Regions from separate parts of the Arthrobacter gengyunqii genome, predicted to be linked through region 1. Evidence: predicted binding sites of a transcription regulator. Region 1 holds the regulator's gene; each other region holds the start of a gene.
The links. Region 1 encodes LexA, which represses DNA repair genes until DNA is damaged. Its sites were predicted from a motif close to TCGAACANNTGTTCGA; they were not measured.
Positions count from the first base shown of each region.

Region 2: a site for LexA is predicted at 2,085-2,100, ahead of MUG94_RS07265 (HNH endonuclease signature motif containing protein). Genes of this name have one in related genera too.
Region 3: a site for LexA is predicted at 1,909-1,924, ahead of MUG94_RS10175 (DUF6504 family protein). Genes of this name have one in related genera too.

Region 1 covers NZ_CP095461.1:1,301,018-1,304,286, reverse strand. Annotated here, with positions in the region: gene MUG94_RS05915 (LysM peptidoglycan-binding domain-containing protein) at 1-350, opposite strand, end outside; gene lexA (transcriptional repressor LexA) at 877-1,620, shown strand; gene MUG94_RS17200 (hypothetical protein) at 2,001-2,135, shown strand; gene MUG94_RS05905 (ATP-dependent DNA helicase) at 2,204-3,269, opposite strand, start outside.
Region 2 covers NZ_CP095461.1:1,603,195-1,606,463, reverse strand. Annotated here, with positions in the region: gene MUG94_RS07305 (cytochrome) at 1-630, opposite strand, end outside; tRNA gene MUG94_RS07300 (tRNA-Val) at 800-874, opposite strand; tRNA gene MUG94_RS07295 (tRNA-Gly) at 1,288-1,361, shown strand; tRNA gene MUG94_RS07290 (tRNA-Cys) at 1,424-1,497, shown strand; tRNA gene MUG94_RS07285 (tRNA-Val) at 1,521-1,592, shown strand; tRNA gene MUG94_RS07280 (tRNA-Gly) at 1,630-1,703, shown strand; tRNA gene MUG94_RS07275 (tRNA-Val) at 1,748-1,819, shown strand; tRNA gene MUG94_RS07270 (tRNA-Gly) at 1,845-1,918, shown strand; gene MUG94_RS07265 (HNH endonuclease signature motif containing protein) at 2,132-3,269, shown strand, end outside.
Region 3 covers NZ_CP095461.1:2,238,450-2,241,718, reverse strand. Annotated here, with positions in the region: gene MUG94_RS10185 (MDR family MFS transporter) at 1-231, shown strand, start outside; gene MUG94_RS10180 (MDR family MFS transporter) at 274-1,839, shown strand; gene MUG94_RS10175 (DUF6504 family protein) at 2,010-2,321, shown strand; gene MUG94_RS10170 (DNA polymerase III subunit alpha) at 2,334-3,269, shown strand, end outside.

The DNA.
Region 1 (3,269 bases):
ACCGTTTGGGTCACCTCCGGCCCCCCATTGGAAGCCATGGCGGGAGCGGTAAAGAAGCCCAGCACAGTGAGCGCCGCGGCGGCGGCCAGCATCAGCGGCACACCTATGAAAACCAGCCGACCCCGGCGCGTCAGTCGCAGTGCTTGCGGCTTCACCGGCACCGGAGACTCTGCCTGCAGCGGAGAACCCGTCCGGGCAGCTGGGGCATTGGGGGCCGAAGCAGTGTCCTGGGTTGCACCGTGGACTGCGCTTTGCGCTGGAACACGCGCCTGGAGGAGCGTGCTTGAGTCGAGCGTGCTTGAGTCGAGCGATGAAGCTTTCTGGGCGGGCGGGACTGTTTGGGTTGTCATTGCAACACCTTTCCGGTTCGATGTCACGGGCAAATACCCGAAACGATGTTCGAACGATTGGAAGCTAATCGACCGACCCCGACCCTTACGAAGGACGGAGGTCGAAAGTATGTTCGATTCCTGCTGACCTATTTCTAGCACCTATTTACTAATAAAGTCGAGACTCGCTCGAACAAATGTTTGAAAACCCTGCTCCGCTCGATTAACGTTGAGGACAAGAGGGAGCCACTAAACGGTTCTGTCGGATCGACCCCCGGAGTCCAGGCATCGGAGCGGTTCAACAGGACCACTGAATCAGCTGCCTCTGACATAACCGCCGGAACGGCTTTCGCAGCCAGTACCGTCCCGGCATTCACCTGATCAGATGTTTACCGCCCAGCCCCGGCACCGCCGGGACCAGCTGACCCGAAGGGAACCCGACGTGGCCCGCAGGACTGCTTCCGAAGACAGCACCAACAAACCAGCTGCCGCAGGCACCCGTGCGCGTGCCAAGGGGCTTACTCCGAGGCAGAAGACCGTCCTGGAAATGATTCAGCGGTCCGTGAGCACCAACGGCTACCCGCCCACCATGCGCGAAATCGGTGACACCGTGGGATTGGCCAGCCTGTCCAGCGTGACCCACCAGCTCATGCAGCTGGAAAAGCTTGGCTACATCCGGCGTGATCCGAAGCGCCCGCGCGCCATGGAGATCCTCATTCCCCTGATGCTGCGCGACGGAACCTCCGGTGCCGGAGAAGGCGACTCGGGACGTCCCGGCTCCGGGACCGCCCGCAACCACGCGGCCGGCAACGGTCCAGCCGTCTCCGCGGCTGCGGGCGGCAGCACTGTCCGGCAGGACGAGGGAGCAGAGCCTGCCCCGGCACTGGCATCGGTAACCGAGCTTGCCACTTCCGTTGACACCGCCATGGTGCCCCTGGTTGGCCGCATCGCTGCCGGCGGTCCCATCCTCGCGGAACAGGTTGTCGAGGACATCATGCCGCTGCCCCGCCAGCTGGTGGGACACGGAGACCTCTTCATGCTGAAGGTCTCCGGCGACTCCATGGTGGATGCGGCCATCTGCGACGGCGACTGGGTGGTTGTCCGCCGCCAGCCTACGGCGGAGAACGGCGACATAGTGGCTGCCCTGCTCGACGACGAGGCTACGGTCAAAACCTTCCGCCAGCGTAACGGCCACACATGGCTGCTGCCCCAGAACACCCGGTACGAGCCGATCGTTGGCGATCACGCCGTGATCATGGGCAAGGTTGTTTCAGTCATGCGTTCGCTGTAGCGAAGGTCCGCCCGGCGGCGCAGGCCGGGTGGCAAAAGGCAGCCTGTACGCGTAGAACTTATCCTCGTTGTGCGGTCGCCTGGCGTTGGGACGGTTCCGGGGACCGTTGGGTGGACCGGCTGCGTCGCGGTGAGGAACTCCGGCGCCAGGAGACGACATGTGTCGATGGCTAGCCTATTCAGGTTCCCCCATCCGGTTGGATGACGTTCCCTACCCCTCCAGATGACGGTCGCAGGCACCGACGGAGACACGATCTCGGCGTTCCGCTACTCCAGCGAGGGCAAGTCGCGGTCCCTTTTCACCAGCAGGGACATTTCGCCCTCCAAGCCCTGTACCCGGCGAATGCGCTGCTCAATAAACTCTCGAACGACTCCCGGCTGGTGGTCTCCGAGCCCTGGGGGGACCTGCACGGCGCGTGGCAGGAAGTACCCGAAGCCCCCTGCGTGGTCGTCAACGGCGGCGAGCAGGAGCCGTACCCGTTGGCGCCGTCAGGTCCGGCCGCCGCGGCAATCTGAACCGACGGCGACTGGACCTCTGCGTTTTCCAGCCCACCCATTCGAGGCCTACGGGCAGGGTTGCGCCCCTACTTCCGCGAACGCTGCTTACCGTTCGAACGCTCTTCCTCCTCGGACTGTTCAGCGAGACGACCCAGCACCGAGAGAACCACTGTGCGGTCAGTGGTGGACCAGAACGGCGGCAGCGCGGCCCGCAGGAAACCGCCGTAGCGGGCTGTCGCCAGCCGGGAGTCCAGAACGGCAACCACCCCGCGGTCCCCCGCGGCACGGATGAGCCGCCCGGCACCCTGGGCCAGCCGAACGGCAGCATGGGTCGCAGCAACGGACATGAAGCCGTTGCCTCCGGCCTTGGCCACTGCGCGGGTGCGTGCCGTCATCAACGGATCGTCCGGGCGTGGAAACGGAATGCGGTCGATCAGCACAAGCCGGCAGGCGGCACCGGGAACGTCCACGCCCTGCCAGAGGGACATTGTGCCAAAGAGACAGGTGTCCGGTTCCTCGGAGAACTGCTTCACGAGGGAGGACATGGAGGACTCCCCCTGGCACAGGATCGGGAAGTCAACCCGGCTCCGCATGGCATCGGCGGCGTCTTCAGCGGCCCGGCGCGAGGAAAACAAGCCCAGTGCCCCGCCGTTTGATGCCTTGAGCAGCGCTTCAATCTCATCCAGCTGGGCTTCGGAGGTGCCGCGCTCCGGCTTGGGCAGGTCCTTCGCCACGTACAGGACGCCCTGGCGCGGATAGTCGAAGGGGCTTCCGACGTCGGTTCCAGTCCAGGACGGAGCACCGGGACCGAGCAGGCCCAAGGCACCGGCCACCGGGCCAAATTCGGAGCCGATGGCCAGGGTGGCCGAGGTCAGGACCACGGTGTGCCCGTCGAACAATCCCTCGCGAAGGCGTCCGGCCACCGACAGGGGGGCAACATTCAAGGTGGCCGGTGCGGTCTCGTCGGGCGGTGAAAAACCGCCCGACGGCGAGAAGGAGCTGGGGCGGGATGCCCAGATCACTTCGCCGGCCGACGGAGCGGAGATGAGCCGCTCGCAGATGGTGAGGACCGCCATGAGCCGGGAGCGTGCTGTCTGGCGTCCGCCGTCGGCCGTTTCTCCGGGTTCAGGCTTGGAGTCCGAGAGTGCCACA
Region 2 (3,269 bases), 300 kb from region 1:
ACCGGCATCCACCAGGGACTCCTTGGCCTTCATGCCGGCCACGAGCTGCATGACCACCTTGTCATCCAGCGGCTTGACCTGCCCGTCGCGGTCGGTGTTCTTGGTCTTGTAGTCAATCAGGCAGAGGCGTCCGTTAATGCGGGCCACCAGGTCCAGTGTTCCGGCGTAGCCCACTTCGTCATTCCACACGGTGATTTCCGGAGCGAGCGGTTCCACCTGATACAGGTCCCACCACTCATCGAACCGGTCTGCGAACTGATGCTCTCCGTGTTCCTGGAGGGCGGTTCGTGCCGCTTCAAGCTCATGCGGGAGGTTCAGGGCGCGCAGGGAAACCTGCTCACAGTAGTAATGCACCCGGGTTCCACGTTCCGCTGCCTGGTCGCGGTAACGCTCCGACGCGCGCGCAGCTTCCTTCACAACGCCGCGCAGGGCACCGGGATTGCCGAGGCTCGCCGCGAGCCGGGGATCCTTGACGACGGCGGTGGCGGCCATGTGCCCGTGCCACCCGTCCAGAGAGGTGGATCCTTGGGCGATGACCGTGGTGATGGACGGTACCGCAGGCGGATCAGTGAGGGATCGGGAGTACATCCGCCCGAATTCTGTCGAATGTGCCAGTGCTGGTTCAGTCATATCTTCAGTTTGCCATCCCGCACTGACAGAAGTTCGCGGGCCCCTCCGGGACACGGGAGGCGGCCGTGAGGCGGGCAACGACACCGGCTGGCTTGAACCAAATCTGCTGCAGGAGGCTGCCTGGACATAACAAAAGAGGCCCCCGGGCGGGGACCTCTTTTGCAGTACTTGGTGGGCGATACTGGGTTCGAACCAGTGACCTCTTCGGTGTGAACGAAGCGCGCTACCACTGCGCCAATCGCCCCCTTGCTGCGTCCCGTTTTCAGAACCGCAACGTCTAAAGATGCTAGCCCAGATCGGTGCTGGGGCCAAACCGGGGCTCAACGGACCTGAGACGGACAGGATTAAGGCTGGGCAAATGTACTCCTGGCCCCCCGCCGTCGTACACCTGGACCGATGGAGACACCTCCCGTGGACCTGCCTAACCACCCTGGCCGAACCAACCTGGCCGACACTTGCAGTACATGTACCCCTCGTATCCACCGTCCCCACCTGCGACGACGGCAGTGATTCGATTCCGTACGCCGCCTGGGCGCAAATCTGACCCGATTGGACGAACCACGAATAGTCCTATAGAGTTTTTCTTCGTTGGAAAGCGGGAGTTCGCCGCGAAAAGCGAAAGCGATTCGAGGTCAAATACCCCGGCTTTTACAGCATGCGGACGTAGCTCAGCTGGCTAGAGCACCACCTTGCCAAGGTGGATGTCGCGGGTTCGAATCCCGTCGTCCGCTCGCAAGTCACTGTACAAACCGGTTGATTCTGACCGGTCGGCCTATGCTCACGCAGCGGTCACGGTGGGGTGGCCGAGAGGCGAGGCAGCGGCCTGCAAAGCCGTATACGCGGGTTCGAATCCCGTCCCCACCTCCACAGAGGATTTGCAAGCCCTTTGGGCGCGATTGGCGCAGCGGTAGCGCGCTTCCCTGACACGGAAGAGGTCACTGGTTCGATCCCAGTATCGCGCACTACAGTTTGGCGTTTTGGCGCACAACTGTGTTTTTTGCGGACGTAGCTCAGCTGGCTAGAGCACCACCTTGCCAAGGTGGATGTCGCGGGTTCGAATCCCGTCGTCCGCTCTCTTGACCGCATCGTTTCTTCCCCGGGAGTTCCGATGCTTCAAGCGCGATTGGCGCAGCGGTAGCGCGCTTCCCTGACACGGAAGAGGTCACTGGTTCGATCCCAGTATCGCGCACGGACAACCTCGGTTGTCTTGTTTTGCGGACGTAGCTCAGCTGGCTAGAGCACCACCTTGCCAAGGTGGATGTCGCGGGTTCGAATCCCGTCGTCCGCTCGAACAGCTGCTCTTTGGAGCGGCGAAACAGAAGGAGCAGGCCATTTATTTGGTCTGCTCCTTCTGCGTTTAACTGTCGACTTCATCCTGTCGGTTCCACTCCGGGATTAGAATCTCCTCCACAGGTTGCGGCTTGCTGTGGGAAACAGATTTGTATCCACAAAAATCGGAAACACTTTCGAACGGCCCGGTCCACACTGCGATTCTTGAGTTATGGAAGATGATCTGCGAGACCGGGCACCACACGGCGATTCAGCGGCCTTTCCCCGGAACGATGCGCCGAACCGCCTATCCCCCGACCTCTCCGCCGAGCTCTCCCCGAACCCCTCCCCCGGCACATTTTCCGCCGGCATCCGCACACCGGGCGCTGGACTCAACAATTTCCTTCCTGCCGTCCGCGCCGTTGTCTCGGCTTTCAACAAACAAGCACCCCTGCTGTCCTCCGCAGAACTTGTGTCCATTGCTGCGGACACTGAGGAACTGTCCCGCTTGGTGGATCACCTGCAGATAATGGCCGCTGCGGCCCTCGAACGTGCACGCATTTCGACCGAGACCACCGATTCCTGGGCCGACTCGTCAGGGGAGCTCCAACAGGAATATAAGAGCACGGCTGAATATTTGTGCCATCGGCTTCGGATTAGTCGCCGTGAAGCATGGCGGAGAATCCGTCTGGGTTCTTCGCTCACCTCCTCGACCGGCATAGCCGGCCAGCGCATAGACCCGGAGTTTTCCGTCCTGGCAGAGGCAGCAACAAGCGGGCGCCTCTCGGGCGAGGCAGCACAACTTGTCAGCCTGGCGATGAAACGCGTCCAGGGCTGCGGCACGGTCGAGGACCGGACAGCCATGGAGACAGGCCTGACTGACGTTGCTGCCAGCCAAGACCTTGACGCCCTCAATGTCGTCGCCAACGCCTGGGTCAATCACCTCGATCCGGACGGCACACAGCCCACCGAGCAACAGAAGGCCGAATTGCAGGGATTGTTTATTCGCCGCAACTGCCGCGGACTGCGCCGGCTGGACATTTATGCCACAGAGGACCAATTTGAAACACTGATGACTGCACTGTCGCCCGGAACGAATCCGCGGGTCGGCACGCCGGAGCCCGCTGGTGGCACCTGTGTGGACCTCGAAGGCAAGGAACGCGCGGTCCCGCCGGACACCCGCAGTTATCCGCAGAAGTGCCTGGACGGTTTGGTCGCATCCTGTGCGATGGCTCTGTCCATGGGCCAGCTCCCCAACAATGGCGGATCCAAGCCGCAGGTTATGGCGGTCATTCCCTACGACCTGCTGAGCGAGAGCCTGAACGGGACCGGAACGGGAGGCTCGGACAGGCCAAGGACAGCGCCGCAGA
Region 3 (3,269 bases), 940 kb from region 1:
CTGCGCAACGGAGTGAACTCGATCAGTCCGTCTGAATTGAAGATGCTGCCTGAGCCGGTGCGGGACTTCATTGCCCAGGCCTTCGGGGATGCCCTGCCGCCGATTTTCCTGCTCGGTATTCCGGCGCTGGGCGCCGGCCTGATCATGACCCTGTTCATCAAGCAGACTCCGCTGTCCGAGACCGCCAGGGTGCGCCTCGGAGACGCGGAGCAGGAAACCACAACCCCGTAGGCATCGATCAGCAACGGCAGCACGGCCAGGAGGCCGCTCCACATGTCCCATAAAGCACTTTCACCACGTATTGCGGCAGGCACGGCGGCAGCGCCAACACCGAACCTGGCCCTGGTGTTCACCGGGCTGGTGCTCTCCGTGCTGCTGGCAGCCCTGGACCAGACCATCGTGGCCACCGCCCTGCCCACCATCGTGGGTGACCTCAACGGGCTGGAACACCTGTCCTGGGTGGTTACCGCCTACATCCTGGCCGCAACCATCGGTCTGCCGATCTACGGAAAACTCGGCGACCTGTTTGGCCGCAAGAGCATCTTCCTCTTTGCCATCGTGGTGTTCCTGATCGGGTCCGTGCTCTCCGGACTGGCGCAGAACATGGGTCAGCTGATCGGTTTTCGCGCCCTCCAGGGCCTGGGCGGCGGCGGACTGATGATCGGGGCCCAGGCCATCCTGGGAGACCTCGTCTCTCCGCGTGAGCGCGGCAAGTACATGGGACTGATCGGAGCAGCCTTTGGACTTGCCTCTGTGTGCGGGCCGCTGCTGGGCGGCTGGATCACCGATGCCTGGTCCTGGCGGTGGGTCTTCTACATCAATCTGCCCATCGGGGCGGTGGCGCTCGCCGTCGTCGTCACCTCCCTGCACCTGGCCAAGCCCCACGGTGCTCGCCCACGGCTGGACTATGCCGGTGCCGTTTTGCTGGCCGTTGCGAGCGCCGCCCTGATCATGCTCACCACGTGGGCGGGCACCACCTATGCCTGGTCAAGTCCGCAGATCCTGGCCCTGGCCGCATTGACCCTGGCTGCGGGTGCGGCATTTGTGCGGGTGGAACTGAACGCCCCGGAGCCGATCATGCCGCTGGGCCTGTTCCGCAACCGGAACTTCACCGTGCCCGTGCTGGTGGGCATTTCCGTTGGCATCGCCATGTTCTCCACCATCTCCTACCTGCCCACCTTCCTGCAGATGGTCAACCGCGCCACTGCCACCCAATCCGGACTAATGATGCTGCCGATGATGGGCGGGCTGCTGCTGACCTCAATCGGCTCTGGACAGCTGATCTCCCGGACCGGGAAGTACAAGATCTATCCCATCCTGGGCTGCGCGGTGATCATTGCGGGGCTGGTGCTCCTGTCCCGGATTTCCGATACGACGCCGTACAGCTTCACGGCTCTCGGCATGCTGGTGATGGGTCTGGGGATCGGCATGCTGATGCAGAACCTGGTGCTCATTGTGCAGAACAGCGTGCCGGGCCGGGACATGGGCGCGGCGATCTCCGCGGCGAACTATTTCCGCCAGATCGGGGCATCGTTTGGCATCGCACTGTTCGGCTCGATCTTCATCCACCGGCTGGGCAACGAGATGGCCGCGTCGCCGGCAGGTCCGGGAGGGGCAGGGGAGGCCCTCGGCGGTGACATCAATTCCCTGAGCCCTGCGATGCTGCGCGGACTGCCTGCGCCGGTGCAGGATTTCGTGGCCTCGGCGTTCGGCCATGCCCTGCCGCCGATCTTCCTGCTGAGCGTGCCGGTGGTGGCGGCAGCGCTGGTGCTGTGCCTGTTTATCAAGGAAACGCCGCTGTCCACAGCGGTACGGACGGAAGCGGAGGAAGAAGTGTGAGCAGTCCCGGGCAGACAGCCCGGGAGGGAGGTGCCTTTTGTCGGAGGCTGGCCGTACACTGGAAGCTGTTCGAACATATGTTCTAACGTGTTGACGTCCACCAACCGATTTTGGCCGCTGCGGCCGGTGCGGGTGCGGGGCAGGCCTGTGCGGCGGAGAGGAAAACTGAAATGGGTGTTTTCAGTGAAGCGATAGAGGTGGTGTGCTCGCCTGCGGGCCAGCCGCTGCGGCTTGTTCACGGCGGTCACACCTACAAGGTGGCAGCGGATCCCGTGCGCTGGTACGAGCGCCGGAACTGGTGGGATGAAGAGGCCCGGGCGGAACGCGGGCGCGGCCCCGGACTGGTGGACTCGGAGATCTGGCGTGTCCAGGCACGGCTCACCCCCCGCTCGCCGCTGCGCACGCTGGATCTTTCGCATGACATCAGTTCCGACCGCTGGCGCCTGATCCGCATCCATGACGCCCTGCGGGAAAGCGCCTAGGAACCTCCCGACATGAGCTTTACCCATCTGCATGCAGCCACAGCCTTCAGCGCGCACTACGGAGTGTCCTGGCCGGAGGACATGGCACAGGCTGCCGCAGCTGACGGCGCCGACGCGCTCGCCTGCACCGACCGGGACGGACTGTACGGAACGGTCAAGCACCTGCGCGCCTGCATGGACGCCGGCATTGATCCGATCGTGGGGGTGGATCTGGCAGTGCTGGGGGAGCCGGAGGACAACGGCGTCCAGCCGGTCACCGGCAGGGTTGTGGTGCTGGCCCGCGGCCGGCGGCACGGAGCCGGCTACCGGGCGCTGTGCCGGCTGATTTCCGATGCGCACGCCGGCACCTCCGCGTCAGCGGCACGCAAGGACAGCAAACCGGTGGGAGTGACCATGGCGCAGCTGGCCTCGCGGGCAGCGGGCGACGGCGGCAAAGGGAGCGGCGGGGATGGAGACGGCGGCGGCAGCAGTGGGGACACCGGCAGCGAACCGGTCCTGACCGTGCTGGTGGGTCCCCATTCCGACGTCGGCACCGCCATGCGCAGCCGCAGCTACGCCGTCGCCCGTACGCTTTTTCGCCGCTGGCAGGCTCTCCTGCCCCGTGAAGCGCTCGCCGTCGAGGTGGTGGCCCACCTCAGCGCCCCGGGGACCAACCTCAGCCTGGCCCACGCCGTGCGCATGTTCCGGCTGGCGGATGAAATGCAGATGCCGGCCATCCTCACCAATGCCGTGCGTTACGTGGATGCCGACGGCGCCGCCACCGCCGACGTCCTGGACGCGGCCCGGGCGCTGACCTCCATGGCCCGGCTGCCGGACCTGCAGCCCAACGGACAGGGCTGGCTGAAGAGCGCAGCGCAGATGAAGGCCCTGGCCCGCGAAATCAGCGCCGAGGCCGGCTACGGAGCTGCCGGGGCCGCCCGGATGCTCCGGGACACCGAGGCGCTCGCC